Linked DNA regions of Streptacidiphilus rugosus AM-16. The protein of the gene in region 1 interacts with the protein of each later gene in a pairwise test. Links are inferred from orthologs where the notes say so. Each region holds a gene or a part of one and is shown on either strand. Other genes may lie near its edges.

Region 1 (9,602 bases):
CGACGGCGGCGTCGAGGAAGTCCGCGATCGGCTCGGGGTTGAATGCGGCGTGGCCGCCCGCGAGCACGATCGGGTCCTCGTCGGTGCGGTCCGCGGCGAGCAGCGGGATGCCGGCCAGGTCGAGCGCGGTGAGCATGTTGGTGTAGCCGAGCTCGGTGGAGAAGCTCAGGCCGAAGACGTCGAAGGCCTTCACCGGACGGTGGGCGTCGACGGTGAACTGCGGCACCTGGTGCTCGCGCATGAGCGCTTCCAGGTCCGGCCAGACGCTGTAGGTGCGCTCGGCCAGGACGCCCTCGCGCTCGTTGAGGACCTCGTAGAGGATCATGACGCCCTGGTTGGGCAGCCCGACCTCGTAGGCGTCGGGGTACATGAGGGCCCAGCGGACATCGCAGGCGTCCCAGTCCTTGACGGTGGAGTTGAGCTCACCGCCGACGTACTGGATCGGCTTCTGGACGTGCGGGAGGAGGGCCTCCAGGCGCGGGAAGACCGACTCGACAGACATAGAGGCAGGGACTTTCGTGTGGACGCGGGGCTGACCCTCAAGGTTACCGCAGGGGCTAAGGTTGCTGGTTTGACCGATTTGCCGGCCCGCGCAGGGTCCGGACCGCTCGACGCAAGGACCTCTCGTGCCCATCCCCAAGGCGGAACTGCACCTGCACATCGAGGGGACGCTCGAGCCCGAGCTCGCCTTTGTCCTGGCCCACCGCAACGGCGTCGACCTCCCCTACGCCGACCCCGACCAGCTGCGGGCCGCGTACGCCTTCTCCGACCTGCAGTCCTTCCTGGACCTCTACTACCAGCTGATGGACGTGCTGCGGACGGAGCAGGACTTCACCGAGCTCGCCGACGCGTATCTGGCGCGGGCGGCGCGGGACGGGGTCCGGCATGCGGAGATCTTCTTCGATCCGCAGGCGCACACCTCGCGCGGGGTGGAGCTGGACGCGGTGGTGCGGGGGCTGGACCGGGCGCTGTCCAGCTCTCTGGAGCGGCACGGGGTCAGCACGAAGCTGATCATGTGCTTCCTGCGGGACCTTCCGGAGGCCTCCGCGCTGGCGACGTTCGACGCGTGCCGCCCGTACTTCGGCGATGTGATCGCGGGGATCGGCCTGGACTCGGCGGAGGTGGGCCACCGTCCGGCGAAGTTCGCGACGGTCTACCGCCGCGCGAAGGAGGCCGGCCTGCGGCGGGTCGCCCATGCGGGCGAGGAGGGCGGTCCCGACTACGTGCGCGAGGCGCTGGACCTGCTGGAGGTCGAACGGATCGACCACGGGATCCGCGCCCTGGAGGACGCGGACCTGGTGAAGCGCCTCGTGGCGGAGCGGATCCCGCTGACGGTCTGCCCCTTCTCGAACGTCCGGCTGCGCTGCGTCGACACGCTGGCGGACCACCCGCTGGCGGCGATGCTGGAGGCGGGCCTGGTGGCGACGGTGAACTCGGACGACCCCGCGTACTTCGGCGGGTACGTGGAGGAGAACTTCGTCGGGGTGCGCCGTGCTCTGGGTCTGACGGACGATCAACTGCGGCTGCTGGCACGCAACTCGTTCGAGGCGTCGTTCCTGGAGGACGACGAGGAGCGGCGGGCGGCGCTGATCGCCGAGGTCGACGCCCACCGCTTCGCGTAGCACCCGAGGCCGTCAGTCCAGCAGGTCCAGCAGCGGTGTGAGCCCGGCCGGTCGCTCGTCGACCGGCCGGTGGTCGACGGGATGGAAGGCGCAGCCGAGCGCCGTCGCGCCGGCGTCGGCGGTGAGGTCGTCGCCGACCATGAGGACGTCGGAGGGGTGGTGGCCCAGTTCGCGGCAGGCCGTCTCGAAGATGGCGGCGTCCGGCTTCTGCACGCCCTGCTCGAAGGAGAGGACGTAGGCGTCGACGAGTTCGTCGACGCCGTGGTGGCGGAAGACCGGGCGCAGGTCCCAGCCGATGTTGCTGACGACGGCCACCGGCAGGCCGCGGCGGCGGAGTTCGGCGAGGGTGGCGGCGGTGTCCGGGTAGGGGCGCCAGGCGGCGGGGGCCAGATGGCGTTCGTAGAGGGCGTCGACGAGGCGCGGGTCGGGGAGCTCCGCGGCCCGGGTGAGGCCGGTGTAGGCGGCGCGGTGGCGGACCATGTCGAGGTCGCGCTCCCGCCAGAGCCCGGCGAGCTCCTGCGGGACGACGCCGTAGGGGCTGCCGGGCAGCGCGCCGAGTGCGGACAGCCGGTCCACGCACGCGGCGGCCTCCGCCTCGGGCACGTCGAGGCCCAGCGCGTCGACGGTGGCCTGCCACCATTCCCCGACCGGTTCGATCCGGAAGAGGGTGCCGGAGAAGTCGAACATCACCGCTTTGATCATGTCCGGCACCCTATCCGGGAGGCGAGGGACGCCGTCGCGTCAGCCTGCCATGGAGCGTTGCATCTTCACCGACTGCAACAGCCCGATGCCGATCCAGATCGCGAACATCGACGATCCTCCGTAGCTGACGAAGGGCAGCGGGATGCCGGCCACCGGCATGATGCCGAGCGTCATGCCGATGTTCTCGAAGCCCTGGAAGGCGAACCAGGTCACCACGCCGGCCGCCAGCACGGTGCTGTAGAGGTCGGAGGCCTCGCGGGCGATGCGGCAGGCGCGCCAGAGGATGATGCCGAGCAGGCCGATGATGACCATGCCGCCGATGAAGCCGAGCTCCTCGCCGGCCACGGTGAAGACGAAGTCGGTCTGCTGCTCGGGGACGAACTGGCCGGTGGTCTGGGTGCCGTGGAAGAGGCCCTTGCCCGACAGGCCGCCCGAGCCGATGGCGATGCGGGCCTGGGCCGTGTTGTAGCCGACGCCGGCCGGGTCGAGCGCCGGGTTGGCGAAGGCCGCGAAGCGGGCGATCTGGTACTGCTTGAGCAGGTGCAGCTGGACGACCGCGGCCGCGCCGATCACGCCGACCAGGGTGAGTCCGCCGATCCAGCGGCCGGGGGCGCCGGAGGCGAGCAGCACGCCGAGGATGATCACGACCATGACCATGGTGGAGCCCAGGTCGGGCATCATCAGGACGATCCCTATAGGGACGCCGGCCAGCATCAGGGCCTGGAGGATCGAGCGGCCGTTGGGCTGCTGCATCTCGCCCGCGTCGACCCGTGCGGACAGTATCGTCGCGCAGATCAGGATGATGGAGATCTTGCAGAACTCCGACGGCTGCATGGAGAAGCCGCCGCCGAGCACGATCCACGAGTGCGCGCCGTTGACGGTCGATCCGAGCGGGCTCAGCACGGCGAGGACGCCGAGGATCGACAGGCCGTAGATGAACGGCACGGCCGTGCGCAGCCGGTGGTGGCCGAGCAGCACCACGCCGGTGCACAGGCCGATGCCGATGGCGAGGTTGACCAGGTGGCGGACCAGGAAGTACTGCGGGTCGCCGTGGTTGATCTCGACGCGGGAGCGGGTCGCGGACCAGACCAGCAGCGAGCCGATCCCGGAGAGCGCGAGGGCGGCCAGCACCAGCGGCCAGTCCATCCGCCGCAGCGGCGAGTCCCGCTCCAGCAGCCGCCCCATCCCGCCCTTGCGCGGGGTGTACCGAGGCGTCGAATAGCTCGTGCTCAGGCCGCTCATGCGCCCACCTCGCTTCGCTCGGCAGCCGCTTCGCGGAACGCGCACCTCTTCATGGCGACCTCGCTTCGCCCGCTCACGCGTCACCCCTCCGCTCCGGCGCCAGCGCCGCGATGTCGAGGGCGGCGAGCAACGGGGTGCCCGAGTCGGCGGGGTACGTCTGCGGGGCGGTCCAGGAGACCGGCTGGGTCACCGTGCCGTCCGGGTGGAAGCTGGGCAGCGAGGTCTGGGCCGCCGGGCGGATCGCCTTGCTCGGGTCGATCTTGCCGTCGGCCTGGATGCCGTAGAGCGCGTTGTAGATGTTGCGGACGGCCGGGCCGGAACCGCCGGAGCCGGTGCCACCCTGGGAGATCGTCATGACGATCGCGTAGTCCTTGGTGTACGTGTCGAACCAGGAGGTCGTCTGCTTGCCGACGACCTCGGCCGTACCGGTCTTGGCGTGCAGCTGCACCTTGTCCTGGGGCCAGCCCTGGAACTTCCAGGCGGCGGTACCGCTGGTGATGACGTTCGCGGTGGCCTGGTCGATGTAGTTGATCATGTGCGGCGTCGTGGGCAGGTGGCCCTGGACGACCGGCTTGATCTGCTGCACGGTCCGGCCGCCGGGGCTGACCACGGCCTTGGCGAGCTGCGGCTGGTAGAGCGTGCCGCCGTTGGCCAGCGCCGAGTAGATGCGGGCCATCTGGATCGGGGTCACCAGGGTGTCACCCTGGCCGATCGCGTAGTTGACCTCGTCACCGGCGCGCAGCGTCGCGAAGTCGACGCAGTCCTCGCTGGCGATGGCGCGCAGGTACGGGTCGGTCTCCGTCTTGGCCTGCCGGCACCAGGTGTCCTTCATCTCGTTGTAGTAGTCCTGGTGCCACTGGCGGTCGGGGACCCGGCCCTTGACCTCTCCGGGCAGGTCGATACCGGTGTCGGCGCCGAGGCCGAACTGGTGCGCGGTCTTGTACAGCCAGTCCTGCGGGTGCTTCGGCTTGGTGCCGCCGTCGCTGAGCCACTGCTGGTAGGCGATGTTGTAGAAGACCGTGTCGCAGGAGACCTCCAGCGCCTTGGAGAGGTTGATCGCGCCGAAGTTCTCGCCCTCGAAGTTCTTGAAGACCCGGCCGCCGATGGTCATCGACGAGGTGCAGGGGAAGGTCGAGTCGTAGGTGTAGCCGGCGTTGAGCGCGGCCGTCGTGCTGACGACCTTGAAGGTCGAACCCGGCGCGCTCTGTCCCTGGATCGCCCGGTTCAGCATCGGGTAGTCGGAGTTCTGGCTGTTCAGCGCCGCGTAGTCCTTGGCGGAGATGCCGCCGCTCCAGATGTTCGGGTTGTACGTCGGCGCGCTGGCCATCGCGATGATCCGGCCGGTGTGCACGTCCATGACCACGACCGCGCCGGAGTCGGCCTTGAAGTTCTCGTGGGTGACCGTGTCGTAGGTCTTCCGCAGGGTCACCATGGCGTCGTTGAGCTGCTGCTCGGCCAGGGCCTGGATCCGCGCGTCGATGCTGGTGACCACGTCCGAGCCGGGCACCGAGGCGTTGCCGCCCGCGGTGCCGATGACCCGGCCGAGGTTGTCGACCTCCAGGTTGGTGGTGCCGTTGACGCCGCGCAGCGCCTTGTCGTACTGGTACTCCAGGCCCGCCCGGCCGACCTGGTCGGAGGGGGCCAGCGAGGACTTGCCGTTGGCGTCGGTCGCCGCGGTGATCTCGTCCTGGGTGACCGGGGAGAGATAACCCAGTATCTGCGCCGCGTTGGCTCCCGACGGCGCCGGGTAGAGCCGGACCGCGCTGGGGCTGGCGGTGACGCCGGGGAAGTCCTCCTGGCGCTCCATGATCTGCATGGCCTGCTGGGTGTTGGCCGTCTGGGTGACCGGGATCGGCTGGTAGGGCGAGCCGTTCCAGCAGGGGCGCGGGGTCTTCGCGTCGCAGAGCCTGACCTTGTCGTGCATGTCCTCGTAGGTCATGCCGAGGACCTGGCCGAGCCTGGTCAGCACCGCCTTGCCGCCGTCCTTCTGCTGCAGCAGAGCGGTGCGCGAGACCGAGACGACGAGCTTGGTGGTGTTGTCGGCCAGCGGCACGCCGTTGGAGTCGAGGATCTCGCCGCGCACGGCCGGCACCACGACGGTGCGGATGTGGTTCGACGAGGCCTGCTGCGCGTAGGACGCGCCCGAGCGGATCTGCAGGTACCAGAGTCTGCCGCCCAGCGTGCCGAGCAGTGAGAGCACCAGCACCTGGAGGACCAGCAGCCGACCGGTGATCCGCCGGGTCCGGCCCGTCTCCGGGATGTTGCCCACGGGGTGCCCCTCCTCGTGCTCTCGCTTCGCTACTGCGTCAGTGCTGTGGTGTCCGCGTTCCGCGCGTCAGCGCTTGGCGGCCTTGCTGAGCCTGGCCGTCATGCCCAGCCTGCTTCCGGTCTTGCCGCCGCTCTTGCCCGCGGCGCTCCCGCCGAAGCCGGGGACGGTGCCGAGACCGGCCGCGCCGCCGGTGCGGGTGCCGCGGTCGCCGAAGAAGGCGCCGCGACGGTTGAGACCGGTGCGGCGCGGCTTGCTCGGCGTGCTGCCCTGTCCGGCGCCGCCCGCGGGGTCGGTGACGGTACGTCTGGCCAGGGCCATCACCACCGGGACCACGAAGGGCGCGAGCAGCACGTCGTAGACGACGGAGGAGATGAGCAGCCCGGTCAGGCCGACGTGCCGGGCGGCGGTGTCGCCGACCAGGGCGCCGACGCCCGCGTAGAGCGTCGTCGCGCCGAGGGCGGCGCCCGCCACCACCATCAGCGGCGTGGTCACCGAGCGCAGGTGGCCGTTCTCCGGGCGCAGCAGGCCCGCCACGTAGCCGACCAGGCAGAGCACCAGCGCGTAGCGGCCCACCGCGTGGTCGGACGGCGGCGCGAGGTCGGCGAAGAGACCGGCGAAGAAGCCGATCAGGCAGCCGGTCACGTGCCCGTAGACCAGGGCGAGGCCGATCACGACGAGCAGCAGCAGGTCGGGGACGGCGCCGGGCAGGCCGAGCCGGGCCAGGATGCTGACCTGGACGACCATCGCGAAGACGACGAGCGCCGCGGAGAGCAGGACGCGATTGATCCACATGGCGTCAGCCCTTCTTCTTCACATGGGCGGACGGAGTCGCCGGCGGGGTGGACGGCGACGGGTTGTTCGTGGGGGTCGGCGCCGGCTTCGGCGGCAGCACCGCGTAGCGCGGGTCGGTGGCCGGCGGCTGGACGACGACGCCGACCAGGTCCAGCTTGGTGAAGCTGACGAAGGGCTGGACCAGCACGGTCCTGGTCAGCTCGCCGGGGGTGTTGACGATCTGGGTGATGGTGCCGACCGGGACGCCGGGCACGAACGGCTTGTCGTTCTGCGAGCCGAAGGTGACCAGCCGGTCGCCGACCTTGACGCCGGCCTGGCCGTTGAGCAGCTCGACCCGCATCGGGGCGTCGCCCTCGCCGGTGCCGAAGCCGATCTCACCGCTGCCCTCCATCCGGGTGCCGACGGTGAAGCGCGGGTCGACCGCCAGCAGCACGGTGGAGCTGGTCGGCGCGACCGTGGTGACCCGGCCGACGAGTCCCTCGCCGTTGATCACCGTCATGTCGCGCTGGATGCCGTCGTTGCCGCCGACGTCGATGGTGATGGTCCAGGAGAAGTTCTGGCTGGCCCCTATGGCGGTCACCTGGGCGGCCTTGATGGTGTACTGGCCGGCTCCGGCCTCGCCCAGCAGCTTGGCCAGCTCGGTGTCGCGGCCCTTGACCAGGTCGGAGGAGGAGAGCTGCTGCTTGAGCAGTTCGTTCTGCTGCTCCAGCGTCCTGATCCGGTCGCCCTGGCTGCCGGAGTCGCGCAGCGAGTGCAGGCCGTCCGCGAGCGGCTTGACCATCCCTGAGACGCCGTTCTCGACCGGGCCGAAGACCGACGCGGCGGCGGTGCGCGGGCCGTTCATCGGCGAGTCGTCGCCGCCGCGGATGTCCACGGTGATCAGCGCGAACGCGACCGCCACCAGGAGGATCAGCAGGAGCCGGCTCTCTCGTGTGTCCCTCACGATTCTCGGCAGAGCCCTTCAGTCAGCGTGCGGTCAACGAGCAGTCAACGAACGTGGGAACGGCGGTCAGCGGCGCGGCTGGGCGTCCAGGACCTGCTGGAGGGCCTCGAACTCCTCCACGCACTTGCCGGAGCCGAGCGCGACCGAGTCCAGCGGGTTCTCGGCGATGTGCACCGGCATCCCGGTCTCGCGGCGCAGCCGCTCGTCCAGGCCGCGCAGCAGCGCACCGCCCCCGGTGAGAACGATGCCGCGGTCCATGATGTCACCGGCGAGTTCCGGCGGGCACTGGTCCAGGGTCGTCTTGACGGCGTCGATGATGCTGTTGACCGGCTCCTCGATGGCCTCGCGCACCTCGGCGGCGGAGATCACCACGGTCTTGGGGAGACCGCTGACCAGGTCGCGGCCGCGGATCTCGCTGTGCTCCTCCTTGTCCCCGTCGACGGGGTGGGCGGAGCCGATGGTCATCTTGATCGATTCGGCGGAGCGCTCGCCGAGCAGCAGCGAGTACTCCTTCTTGATGTGCTGGATGATCGCGTTGTCCAGCTCGTCGCCGGCCACCCGGATGGACTGGGCGGTGACGATGCCGCCGAGCGAGATCACCGCGACCTCGGTGGTGCCGCCGCCGATGTCGACGACCATGTTGCCGGTCGCCTCGTGGACCGGGAGGCCGGCGCCGATCGCGGCGGCCATCGGCTCCTCGATGATGTGCACCTGGCGCGCGCCGGCCTGGGCCGACGCCTCGATCACGGCGCGGCGCTCGACCCCGGTGATGCCGCTGGGCACGCAGACCACGACCCGCGGACGGGCCAGGTAGCGGCGGCGGTGGATCTTGAGGATGAAGTAGCGCAGCATCCGCTCGGTGATCTCGAAGTCGGCGATCACGCCGTCCTTGAGCGGGCGGATGGCCACGATGTTGCCGGGCGTGCGCCCGATCATCTTCTTGGCCTCGGAGCCGACCGCCAGGATGCCGCCGGTGTTGGTGTTCACCGCGACGACCGACGGTTCGTTGAGCACGATCCCTCGGCCCCTGACGTACACCAGCGTGTTGGCGGTGCCGAGGTCGACAGCCATGTCACGACCGATGAACGACATGTTGTTCGCCATGGGGATGCGGGGCCTTCCCGGAGCTCGCGGATGAGGGGGGCGACGGCGGCGGATGGGTAGGCGGATACGCCGACTCACTGGCCGTCAGCTACTGCGACCATGAACGATGCTGCCGCCCGGCAGTCACCATGGTAGCGACGGGACCTTCGTCGCCATTGTCCGTGCAGACGATCGGATATCCCGCCATTGGGACGCCGTGTGTCGAGGGTTGGGTTCCGTATGGCCGAGATTGATGCCGTGGGAATCCGGTGAAGAAAAGGTGCGGCTGCCCGCGACCGGCCTTGATCAGGCGCGACCGGGGAAGAAAATCTTGATCTCGCGCTCGGCGGAGGTCTCCGAGTCGGAGGCGTGGATGAGGTTCTCACGGGTGATGGTCGCGAAATCCCCGCGAATGGTGCCGGGGCCCGCCTCGAGCGGGTTGGTCTTTCCTGCGAGCAGCCGGATGCCCTCGATCACGCTCTCGCCCTCGACGATCATCGCGACGGACGGACCGGAGGACATGAAGCCCATCAGCGGCTCGTAGAACGGCTTGCCGACGTGCTCGGCGTAGTGCTGCTCCAGCGTCGCGGCGTCCAGGGTGCGCAGCTCCAGCGCGGCGATCCGCCAGTCGGCCTTCCGCTCGATCCGGGAGACGATCTCGCCGATCAGACCGCGGGCGACGGCGTCGGGCTTGAGCAGGACCAGGGTGCGCTGGGTCGAGGACATAGGGGACGGCTCCCGGGGATTTCGAGGTGGCGAGGACGCTCACCGTGATGCTACGCGATGTGATGATCGACACGAGACTACCCGAGCGCCCGCAGCGCGGACGCAGAGGGTACTGCCTGAGCCACTACCCCGATCCGGGCGGGGAATTCGCTCACAGTAACGACCGGAAGGGGCTGTTCCGCGGTGCCGCGGGGAGACCGGTCCGGCCGGATTCACTCCACCG
Region 2 (9,518 bases), 660 kb from region 1 along the record:
GTATGCGGGTATCCGCGTGGCCGTACGCACGAAGGAGCCGTTCATCAGGTACGCAGCGGGAGGCGCCACCACCTGGATCATGGCCCAGGCCACGATCAACATTGGTGCGGTGCTGGGACTTCTGCCCATCGCGGGCGTCCCCCTCCCGATGTTCTCCTATGGCGGGTCCGCGCTGCTGCCGACCATGTTCGCGATCGGCATGCTGCTCTGCTTCGCACGCAGCGAGCCGGGGGCGAAGGCGGCGTTCGCCGCACGGAGCAGGCGCAACAGGCGTAAGGGAAACAAGCAGGCGCGGCGCCGGTTCCTCCGGCTGCCCCACAAGGAGCGGTGAATTTCGGTGCATGTCGTACTCGCCGGCGGTGGCACCGCCGGGCATATCGAGCCCGCACTGGCATTGGCGGACGCGCTGCGGCGCAACGACCCCACGGTCGGCATCACCGCGCTGGGCACCTCGCAGGGTCTGGAGACGCGGCTGGTCCCCGAACGCGGGTACGAGCTCGCGTTGATCCCCAAGGTCGCCCTGCCGCGCAAGCCCTCCGGCGACCTGATCACCCTGCCGGGACGGCTGCGCAACACCGTCAAGGCGGTCCAGGACGTGCTGGAGCGGACCAAGGCCGACGCCGTCGTCGGCTTCGGCGGCTACGTCGCCATGTCCGCCTACTTCGCGGCCAAGCGCAGCGGCGTGCCGATCGTGATCCACGAGGCCAACGCCCGTCCCGGCGTCGCCAACAAGATCGGTTCCCGCTACACCGACTTCGTGGCCGTGGCCACCCCGGACAGCAAGTTCCGCGACGCCCGCTACATCGGCATCCCGCTGCGGCACACCATCGCCACCCTCGACCGCGGCCTGGCCCGACCGCAGGCGCGGCAGTACTTCGGCCTGGAGCAGAACCTGCCGACCCTGCTGGTCTCCGGCGGCTCCCAGGGCGCCCGGCGGCTCAACGAGACCATCCAGGCCGTCGCGCCGCGGCTGCAGCAGTACGGCGTGCAGATCCTGCACGCCGTCGGACCCAAGAACGAGGTCCCGCACAGCGACGACCTGCCGGGCATGCCGCCCTACCGGGCGGTGCCGTACATCGACCGGATGGACCTGGCCTACTCGGCCGCCGATCTGATGCTCTGCCGGGCCGGCGCCATGACCGTCGCCGAGCTGGCCGCCGTCGGCCTGCCGGGCGCCTTCGTGCCGCTGCCGATCGGCAACGGCGAGCAGCGCCTCAACGCCCAGCCCGTCGTCCGTGCGGGCGGCGGCCTGCTGGTGGACGACGCCGAGCTGACCGCGGACTGGGTGCTCTCGCAGCTGCTGCCGGTGCTGACCGACCCGCAGCGGCTGTGGCAGATGAGCCACGCCGCCGCCGAGTTCGGCCGCCGCGACGCGGACCAGCTGCTGGCTCAGATGGTCTACGAGGCGATCGAGGCCCACCGGGGGAGCGCCCGCCGTCGTGGCTGAGTACGTCGGGGTCGAGGAGGAGCGGGAGACCCCGGGGCCGGACCAGGAGCGTCCGCCCCGGCCGAAGCTCAAGCTGTCGCGGCGCGGCATCGGCGTGATCTGCGCCCTGGTCGCCGCGCTGCTGGGCACCGGCGTCTGGCTGGTCCTCTTCTCCTCGGTCTTCGACGTGCGCACGGTCAGCGTGACCGGCACCAGGGTGCTGACCGCGGATCAGGTGCTCGCCGCCGCCCGGGTCCCCCTGGGCGGCCCGCTGGAACGGCTGGACACCGACGGCGTCGCCGACCGCGTCAGGAAGGCGCTGCCGCGGGTCGACCACGTGGTCGTCAGCACCTCCTGGCCGCACGCGGTGCGGATCGCGGTCACCGAGCGCAACCCCGTCGCGGCCGTGCGCGGCACGGGCGGGTCGTACACGCTGGAGGACGCCGGGGGCGTCCGTTTCGCAACCCTGCCGAAGCCGCCGACCGGCGTGCCGGTGGTCCAACTCGAGCTCTCCGCGGCGGGAAAGGGCGCACTGCCGGAATTCCCCGAGCAGCTTCTGGTGGCCGGAGCGGTCGAGGTGGCCAAGGTGTTGCCGACCGCGATAGCGCACCGGACGACCGCGGTCGTCGTTCATTCGTACGACGACATCGAGCTGACGCTGAGCTCGGGGGCGACCGTCTACTGGGGCAGCCCCGATCAGAGCGCGCGCAAAGCCGTGGTGCTGGCGGCCCTGATGAAACAGGACGCGAAGGGATACGACGTGAGCGCACCGACCGATCCGGCGCTGCGATCCTGAGCGAACCCGAGCAGCTCCCGGGGGCCGTGGTCTTGACGGGGCGTCGGCGTAGCCCCGACTCTGGTTGACCCCCGGGTAACGGCACGGACCTTTGATCACATAGGCTCACAAGAAAAAACTGCTCGCTCGGCGTGTCCATTGAACCGACATGCCAGGAGACCTAGTGTCCTAGTGACAGTGGATAATGCAGCAGTGACATAGCATTAACTCTAAACCTCATGTTTAGGGTTCGGGTCGGGAGCGTCGGAAGCACCGCCCCTTCGGTATGAGAAGACAGATCCGAGGCGAGAGGCCTTCGACGTGGCAGCACCCCAGAACTACCTCGCAGTCATCAAGGTCGTCGGTATCGGCGGCGGCGGCGTGAACGCCATCAACCGGATGATCGAGGTCGGTCTCAAGGGCGTCGAGTTCATCGCGATCAACACCGACGCGCAGGCGCTGCTGATGAGCGACGCCGACGTGAAGCTCGACGTCGGTCGCGAACTCACCCGTGGGCTCGGCGCCGGCGCCAACCCCGAGGTCGGCCGCAAGGCAGCCGAGGACCACCGCGAGGAGATCGAGGAGGTCCTCAAGGGGGCCGACATGGTCTTCGTGACGGCCGGTGAGGGTGGCGGCACAGGCACCGGCGGCGCGCCCGTGGTGGCCAACATCGCCCGCTCGCTCGGCGCCCTGACGATCGGCGTGGTCACGCGCCCGTTCACCTTCGAGGGCCGCCGCCGCGCCAACCAGGCGGAGGACGGCATCGCGCAGCTGCGCGAGGAGGTCGACACGCTGATCGTGATCCCGAACGACCGCCTGCTGTCCATCTCGGACCGCCAGGTCAGCGTGCTGGACGCGTTCCGCTCGGCCGACCAGGTGCTGCTCTCCGGTGTCCAGGGCATCACCGACCTGATCACCACCCCGGGTCTGATCAACCTCGACTTCGCCGACGTCAAGTCGGTCATGAGCGGCGCGGGTTCGGCCCTCATGGGCATCGGCTCGGCGCGCGGCGAGGACCGGGCGAAGGCGGCGGCGGTCATGGCGATCTCCTCGCCGCTGCTGGAGGCGTCCATCGACGGCGCCCGCGGCGTGCTGCTCTCCATCTCCGGCGGCTCGGACCTCGGCCTGTTCGAGATCAACGAGTCCGCCCAGCTGGTCAGCGAGGCGGCGCACCCCGAGGCGAACATCATCTTCGGCGCGGTCATCGACGACGCGCTCGGCGACGAGGTCCGCGTCACCGTCATCGCGGCGGGCTTCGACGGCGGCCAGCCGACCCCGATCGTCCGCGAGCCGGTCGTCCGAACCGGCACCGAGCGCACGAACGCGAACGCGACCCCGGACTTCCCCCGCGCCACGGGCTCGACGGCGGCCGGCCGCAGCGTCCACACGCTGGGCAGCGTGCCGCGCGCCGAGGACACCCCGCGGCCGGCGCCCGAGCCGACCGTCCCCCCGGTCCCGCAGCAGGCGCCTCCGCGCCCGCCGTACGTCGACTCGGCGGCGGAGGAGCTGGACGTCCCGGACTTCCTCAAGTAGGAGTCGCACGACCTCCAGGGGCGCGGGGAACTGCGCGACAAGCCACCCCGGTGGTGGGTCGCCGAGCGAGCAGGGCCATCTCCTCAGGGTGGTTTCTCGCGCAGTTCCCCGCGCCCCTGTCGTGCTTCTCGTGTGCCATAAGGTGATCGCATGATCGGGCAGCGGATTGATCTCGGGTGGGGCGTGCGGGCCGCGTTCACCGACAGGTGGGGCGGGGTCAGCGTCGAGCCCTTCGCCGAGCTGAACCTCGGAGGCGCGGTCGGGGACGATCCCGCCGCCGTTCGGGAGAACCGGCGGCTCGCCGCCGCCGCTCTCGGGATCGACCCCGCCGACGTGGTCTGGATGAACCAGGTGCACGGCGCCGAAGGCTTCGTCGCCGACGGCAGGCAGGCGGACGGCGAGGCTCCGGCCGTCGACGCCGTCGCCACCCGGGTTCCGGGCCTGGCCCTGGCCGTGCTCACGGCCGACTGCACGCCGATCCTGCTCGCCGACCCCGCCGCCGGGGTCGTCGGCGCCGCGCACGTCGGACGGCCCGGACTCGCCAAGGGCGTCGCCGACACCGTTGTCGCCCTCATGCGCGAGCTGGGCGCGGAGAAGATCACCGCGGTCGTCGGGCCGAGCGTCTGCGGCCGCTGCTACGAGGTGCCGGAGGAGCTTCGCGCCGAGGTCGCCGCCGGAACGCCGGAGGCGCACGCCGAGACCGGCTGGGGCACGCCCGCACTCGACATCCCCGCCGGAGTCCGCGCGCAGCTGGCGCGGCAGGGTGTGGCGGTGCGGGAGGGGGAGGCCCACGTCTGCACCCTCGAGTCCGAGGACCATTTCTCCTATCGCCGTGCGGCGCGCACCGGTCGGTTGGCGAGCTACATCTGGCTGGGCGGCGGAGAAAAGTGACAAATCTGACATCTGCGGAGCGTCTCGCCGAACTCAGGGCGAATCTGACATCCGTCGAGGCGCGCATCGACGCCGCCTGCGCCGCCGTCGGCCGACCGCGCGACGAGGTCACGCTGGTCGTGGTCACCAAGACCTATCCCGCCTCCGACACCCGGCTCCTCGCCGAACTCGGGGTCCGCGACGTCGCCGAGAATCGGGACCAGGACGCCGCCCCGAAAGCGGCGGAATGTCGGGATCTGTCCTTGGAATGGCATTTCGTCGGGCAATTGCAGACGAACAAAGTGCGCTCCGTTCTGCGCTACGCCGACCGAGTGCATTCCGTGGACCGGCTCCGGCTCGTCTCCGCACTCTCCGCGGAAGTGGTCAAATCCGGACGTTCCGAACTGGGCTGCCTGATCCAGGTCGGACTGGAATCTGAGACCCCCGAGGGCGAGCACCGCGGCGGCGCGGCTCCCAGTGAGGTCGGAGCGCTGGCGGATGCCGTAGCAGCCGCTCCTGGCTTGCGACTTGACGGAGTGATGGCGGTGGCGCCGTTGGTCGGACCGTTCGCGGGCGACCCGCGCCGTGCCTTCGGGCGTCTGGCGGAAATCGCATCCCGTGTACGGGAGGCGCATCCTGCTGCCACGATGGTCTCTGCCGGGATGTCAGGAGACTTGGAAGAGGCCATTGCTGCCGGTGCGACACACGTGCGCGTCGGTACGGCGGTGCTGGGTGCGCGGCAGGCGCTCCGGTAACGTCACCGGTTAGAAGATCAGACCGGAGAACAAATCCGGACAATCAGGAATCTCCCCCGGCTGCGTCTGCAGGTCACCGGGGCAGACCGTGGATCGTAGAACCTCCCCGGGCCGATCCACCACAGAGCGGAGGACAGGAGTATGGCCGGCGCGATGCGCAAGATGGCGGTCTACCTCGGTCTCGTGGAGGACGATGGTTACGACGCTCAGGGTTACGACCCTGACGACGAGGACTACGGCCCCGAGCCCGAGCCGATGCGGACCGGACGCACCGAGGAGGTGCCCCGCCCCGCCGCGGCTCCCGTCGCCGCGCCGGTGGCCGCCTCGGCCGTCGTCGCCCCCATGCGTGCTCCCGAACCGCGGATCGCGCCAGTGGCGTCCATCACACCCGAACGTCGTCTTCTGGAGAAGAGCGCACCGGTGATCACGTCCAAGACCGGCTCCGACCGGGAGCCTTACCGCATCACCACGCTGCACCCGCGCACCTACAACGAAGCCCGTACCATCGGGGAACACTTCCGTGACAGCACTCCTGTGATCATGAATCTCACGGAGATGGACGACACGGACGCCAAGCGCCTCGTAGACTTCGCGGCTGGACTCGTCTTCGGGCTTCACGGCAGCATCGAGCGCGTGACGCAGAAGGTGTTCCTGCTGTCTCCTGCTAACGTCGATGTAACGGCGGAGGACAAGGCACGGATCGCCGAGGGCGGGTTCTTCAACCAGAGCTGACAGAAGTGAAGGGCGAGGGGAGACACGGTGAGCGTTGTATGGCAGGTGCTGTACATCGTGCTGATGTGTTTCTTCGTCCTGCTGCTGGCGCGCATGGTGATGGACTGGGTCCAGTTCTTCGCTCGCGACTGGCAGCCGGGACGGGCCATGGTCGTCCTGCTCGAAAGCATCTACACCGTCACGGATCCCCCTCTCAAACTCCTGCGCAGGTGGATCCATCCGGTACGGATCGGAGGCATGGCCCTCGATCTGGCCTTCATGCTGCTGATCATCATTGTGTTGATTTTGATCCAGGTCGTGGGGGCGCTGTGACCGACGCAGATGCCCGGCTGTCCGACGATCACGTTGAGGTGAAGAAATGGCATTGACCCCCGAGGACGTTCGGAACAAGCAGTTCACGACCGTCCGCCTCCGCGAAGGCTATGACGAGGACGAGGTCGATGCCTTCCTCGACGAGGTCGAAGGAGAGCTGACCCGACTCCTGCGCGAGAACGAGGACCTGCGCGCCAAGCTGGCCGCAGCGACGCGTGCCGCCGCGCAGAACCAGCAGAACATGCGCAAGGAGCTGCCGCAGGAATCGCAGCAGCACCCCCAGCAGATGCAGCAGCAGCGCCCCGGTCCGCCGGTGCCCGCCGCCATATCCGGCCCGCCGGTGCCGCAGCAGGGCATGCCGCCGCACATGCAGCAGATGGGCCACCCCGGCCCGCCGCAGCTGCCGGGCGGCCAGCCGGCGCTTCCCGGTGCCCCGCAGCTGCAGGGTGCCCCGCAGCTCCAGCAGGCGCCGCAGATGGGCGGCCCCATGGGCGGCCAGACCTTCGGTGGCGGCCTCGCCCCGATGCAGCAGCAGCCGCCGCAGATGATGCAGCCGCAGCAGCCGAACAACGACTCGGCGGCCCGCGTGCTCGCCCTGGCCCAGCAGACCGCCGACCAGGCGATCGCCGAGGCCCGTTCCGAGGCCAACAAGATCGTCGGCGAGGCCCGCAGCCGCGCCGAGGGCCTTGAGCGTGACGCCCGTGCCAAGGCGGACGCGCTGGAGCGGGACGCCCAGGAGAAGCACCGCGTCGCGATGGGCTCGCTGGAGTCGGCGCGTGCCACGCTGGAGCGCAAGGTCGAGGACCTGCGTGCGTTCGAGCGTGAGTACCGCACCCGCCTCAAGTCCTACCTGGAGACGCAGCTGCGTCAGCTGGAGTCCCAGGCGGACGACAGCCTGGCCCCGCCGCGTCAGCCCGCCACCGCCTCGCTCCCGCCGGCTGCGCCCCTGTCCCAGCAGCCGCAGATGAGCCCGGTGGGCGCGTCCCCGATGAGCTCGGGCGGCCCGTCCTTCGGCGGCGGCCAGACCTTCGGCGGCCAGCAGTCCTTCGGCGGCGGCCAGCCGCAGCCGTCCTTCGGCGGCAACGGCTTCCAGCCCTCGGGCGCCCAGCCGACGCCTCCGGCGGCGATGACGCAGCCGATGGCAGCCGTCCGTCCGCAGCCCCCGCTGCAGCAGGCCCCCCAGCCGATGCGCGGGTTCCTGATCGACCAGGACGACGAGAACTAAGGTCCCACCGACCTGAAGGAACGCCCCCGACACCGGACCTCCGGTGAAGGGGGCGTTCCTTTTGTGCAGCCAGGTTCAGTCGCAGTTCAGGGGCGCCGGGAACTGCGCGACAAGCCACCGGCGAGCAGATGGCCCGGGGCGCGAAGGGCCATCCGCACACGGTGGTTTCTCGCGCAGTTCCCCGCGCCCCCTGGGGGAGGGCAACCGGCTCGCTAGGAGAAGGTCACGACGCAGGCGACGCCCTCGACGTCGAGGGTCACGTCCGTGCCGGAGGCGATGAGCGCGGCGTCGAGGGGGGCGAGGGTGGTGCCCGCGAGGGTCGCCGTGCCCTCGAAGAGGATGGCGAGAGCCTTGCCGCGAAGCGGGGTGCGCGCCGTGACGATGATGACCTCCGCGGAGAGGGCGCCGCGGCGGGTCATCACGTTGAAGTCGACCAGGGCGCCGCCCAGCAGGCGGCAGTCCGTCGCCGCGTCGCCGGGGAAGGCGAACGGGCGGTAGCGCTCGGAGACGACCGTCTCGACGCCGTCCACGGTGAGGGCCATGCCGTCGCCGTCGACGACCGTGATGATCCGGTCCACGCCGGGGAAGGACGAGAACGGGCCGCCCGAGGCGACGTCCGCCAGGGAGACGCGCCAGTCGAAGTCGAAGCCGGCCTCGCCGGACGGCGACGACGCGACCTCGCGGGTCACGCCGCCGCCGTTCTTCCAGGGACTGGCCACGCGGTCGGCCGCGCGCAGGACCTGAATGTCCGTCACGGGAGTCAGGCCTTCCGGAGCCAGAAGGTCAGGCCCAGGGACTCGTCCGAGAAGGCCGTCGGATCCGCCCAGTCCGGCTCGCCCGCCGCAAAGTCCGTGGCGAGGACCTCGTCCGCCAGCAGCGCGCCGTGCGTGCTGAGGGCTGCCGCGGTCTCGTCCGTCGTCGCCGCGTAGCGCAGCACGATGCGGTCGGCGACCTCCAGACCGGAGTTCTTGCGGGCCTCCTGCACCTGCCGGATGGCGTCGCGGGCGACGCCCGCGAGCCGCAGCTCCGGGGTGATGTGCAGGTCGAGCGCGACCGTCGCGCCGGACTCGTTGGCCACGGCCCAGCCCTCGCGCGGGGTCTCGGTGATGATCACCTCGTCCGGCGTGAGCTCCACCGTCTCCCCGCCCATGACCACCGACGCGGTGCCCGTGGCGCGCAGCGACGCGGACAGCGCCGCCGCGTCCGCCGCCGCGACCGCCTTGGCCACGTCCTGGACGCCCTTGCCGAAGCGCTTGCCCAGCGCGCGGAAGTTCGCCTTGGCGGTGGTGTCGACGAGGGAGCCCCCGACCTCCGCCAGCGACTCGATCACGCTGACGTTGAGCTCCTCCGCGACCTGCGCCAGCAGCTCCTGCGGCAGGTCCTCGAAGCCCTGCGCCGAGACCAGCGCCCGCGACAACGGCTGGCGGGTCTTGACGCCGGAGTCCGCGCGGGTGGCGCGGCCCAGCTCGACCAGGCGGCGCACCAGCGCCATCCGGCGGGAGAGGTCGGCGTCGATCAGCGTCTCGTCCGCGACCGGCCAGGCCGCCAGGTGCACCGACTCGGGGGCGTCGGGGACGACCGGGACCACAAGGTCCTGCCAGACCCGCTCGGTGATGAACGGGACCAGCGGGGCCATCAGCCGGGTGACCGTCTCCAGCGCCTCGTGCAGGGTCGCCAGCGCGGCAGGCTCGCCCTGCCAGAAGCGGCGGCGGCCACGGCGGACGTACCAGTTGCTGAGGTCGTCGACGAAGCCGGAGAGCAGCTTGCCGGCCCGCTGGGTGTCGTACGCCTCCAGCGCCGCGTCCACCTCGCGCACCAGCGTGTTCAGCTCGCTCAGCACCCACTGGTCCAGCGCCGGGCGGTCGGCCGGGGCCGGGTCGGCCGCGGACG

What was found.
Region 2: the proteins of BS83_RS20920 (region 1) and ftsZ interact in binary tests that used the Escherichia coli proteins (3 or more experiments, as listed by UniProt). The link is inferred for Streptacidiphilus rugosus AM-16 from one-to-one orthologs.

What each region holds. Positions count from the first base shown.
Region 1 is NZ_JQMJ01000004.1:2,599,230-2,608,831, forward strand. What follows is about bases 6,650-9,547. They hold BS83_RS20920 (rod shape-determining protein), read right to left. Parts: upstream 8,663-9,547; coding sequence 7,637-8,662; downstream 6,650-7,636. Other genes in these bases: mreC (rod shape-determining protein MreC), read right to left, coding at 6,650-7,570; ndk (nucleoside-diphosphate kinase), read right to left, coding at 8,960-9,379. Also shown: BS83_RS20885 (TIGR03960 family B12-binding radical SAM protein), read right to left, coding at 1-502; BS83_RS20890 (adenosine deaminase), read left to right, coding at 627-1,622; BS83_RS20895 (HAD family hydrolase), read right to left, coding at 1,635-2,324; rod shape-determining protein RodA, read right to left, coding at 2,364-3,566; mrdA (penicillin-binding protein 2), read right to left, coding at 3,640-5,835; rod shape-determining protein MreD, read right to left, coding at 5,902-6,627; more of mreC, read right to left, coding at 6,632-6,649. UniProt on the Escherichia coli protein: Forms membrane-associated dynamic filaments that are essential for cell shape determination. Acts by regulating cell wall synthesis and cell elongation, and thus cell shape.
Region 2 is NZ_JQMJ01000004.1:1,942,230-1,951,747, reverse strand. What follows is about bases 1,815-4,628. They hold ftsZ (cell division protein FtsZ), read left to right. Parts: upstream 1,815-2,522; coding sequence 2,523-3,734; downstream 3,735-4,628. Other genes in these bases: BS83_RS17965 (YggS family pyridoxal phosphate-dependent enzyme), read left to right, coding at 4,622-4,628; pgeF (peptidoglycan editing factor PgeF), read left to right, coding at 3,885-4,625; BS83_RS17980 (cell division protein FtsQ/DivIB), read left to right, coding at 1,815-2,222. Also shown: putative lipid II flippase FtsW, read left to right, coding at 1-331; murG (undecaprenyldiphospho-muramoylpentapeptide beta-N-acetylglucosaminyltransferase), read left to right, coding at 338-1,447; more of BS83_RS17980, read left to right, coding at 1,440-1,814; more of BS83_RS17965, read left to right, coding at 4,629-5,359; BS83_RS17960 (cell division protein SepF), read left to right, coding at 5,501-6,091; BS83_RS17955 (YggT family protein), read left to right, coding at 6,119-6,403; BS83_RS17950 (DivIVA domain-containing protein), read left to right, coding at 6,450-7,628; BS83_RS17945 (HutD/Ves family protein), read right to left, coding at 7,841-8,383; ileS (isoleucine--tRNA ligase), read right to left, coding at 8,389-9,518. UniProt on the Escherichia coli protein: Essential cell division protein that forms a contractile ring structure (Z ring) at the future cell division site. The regulation of the ring assembly controls the timing and the location of cell division.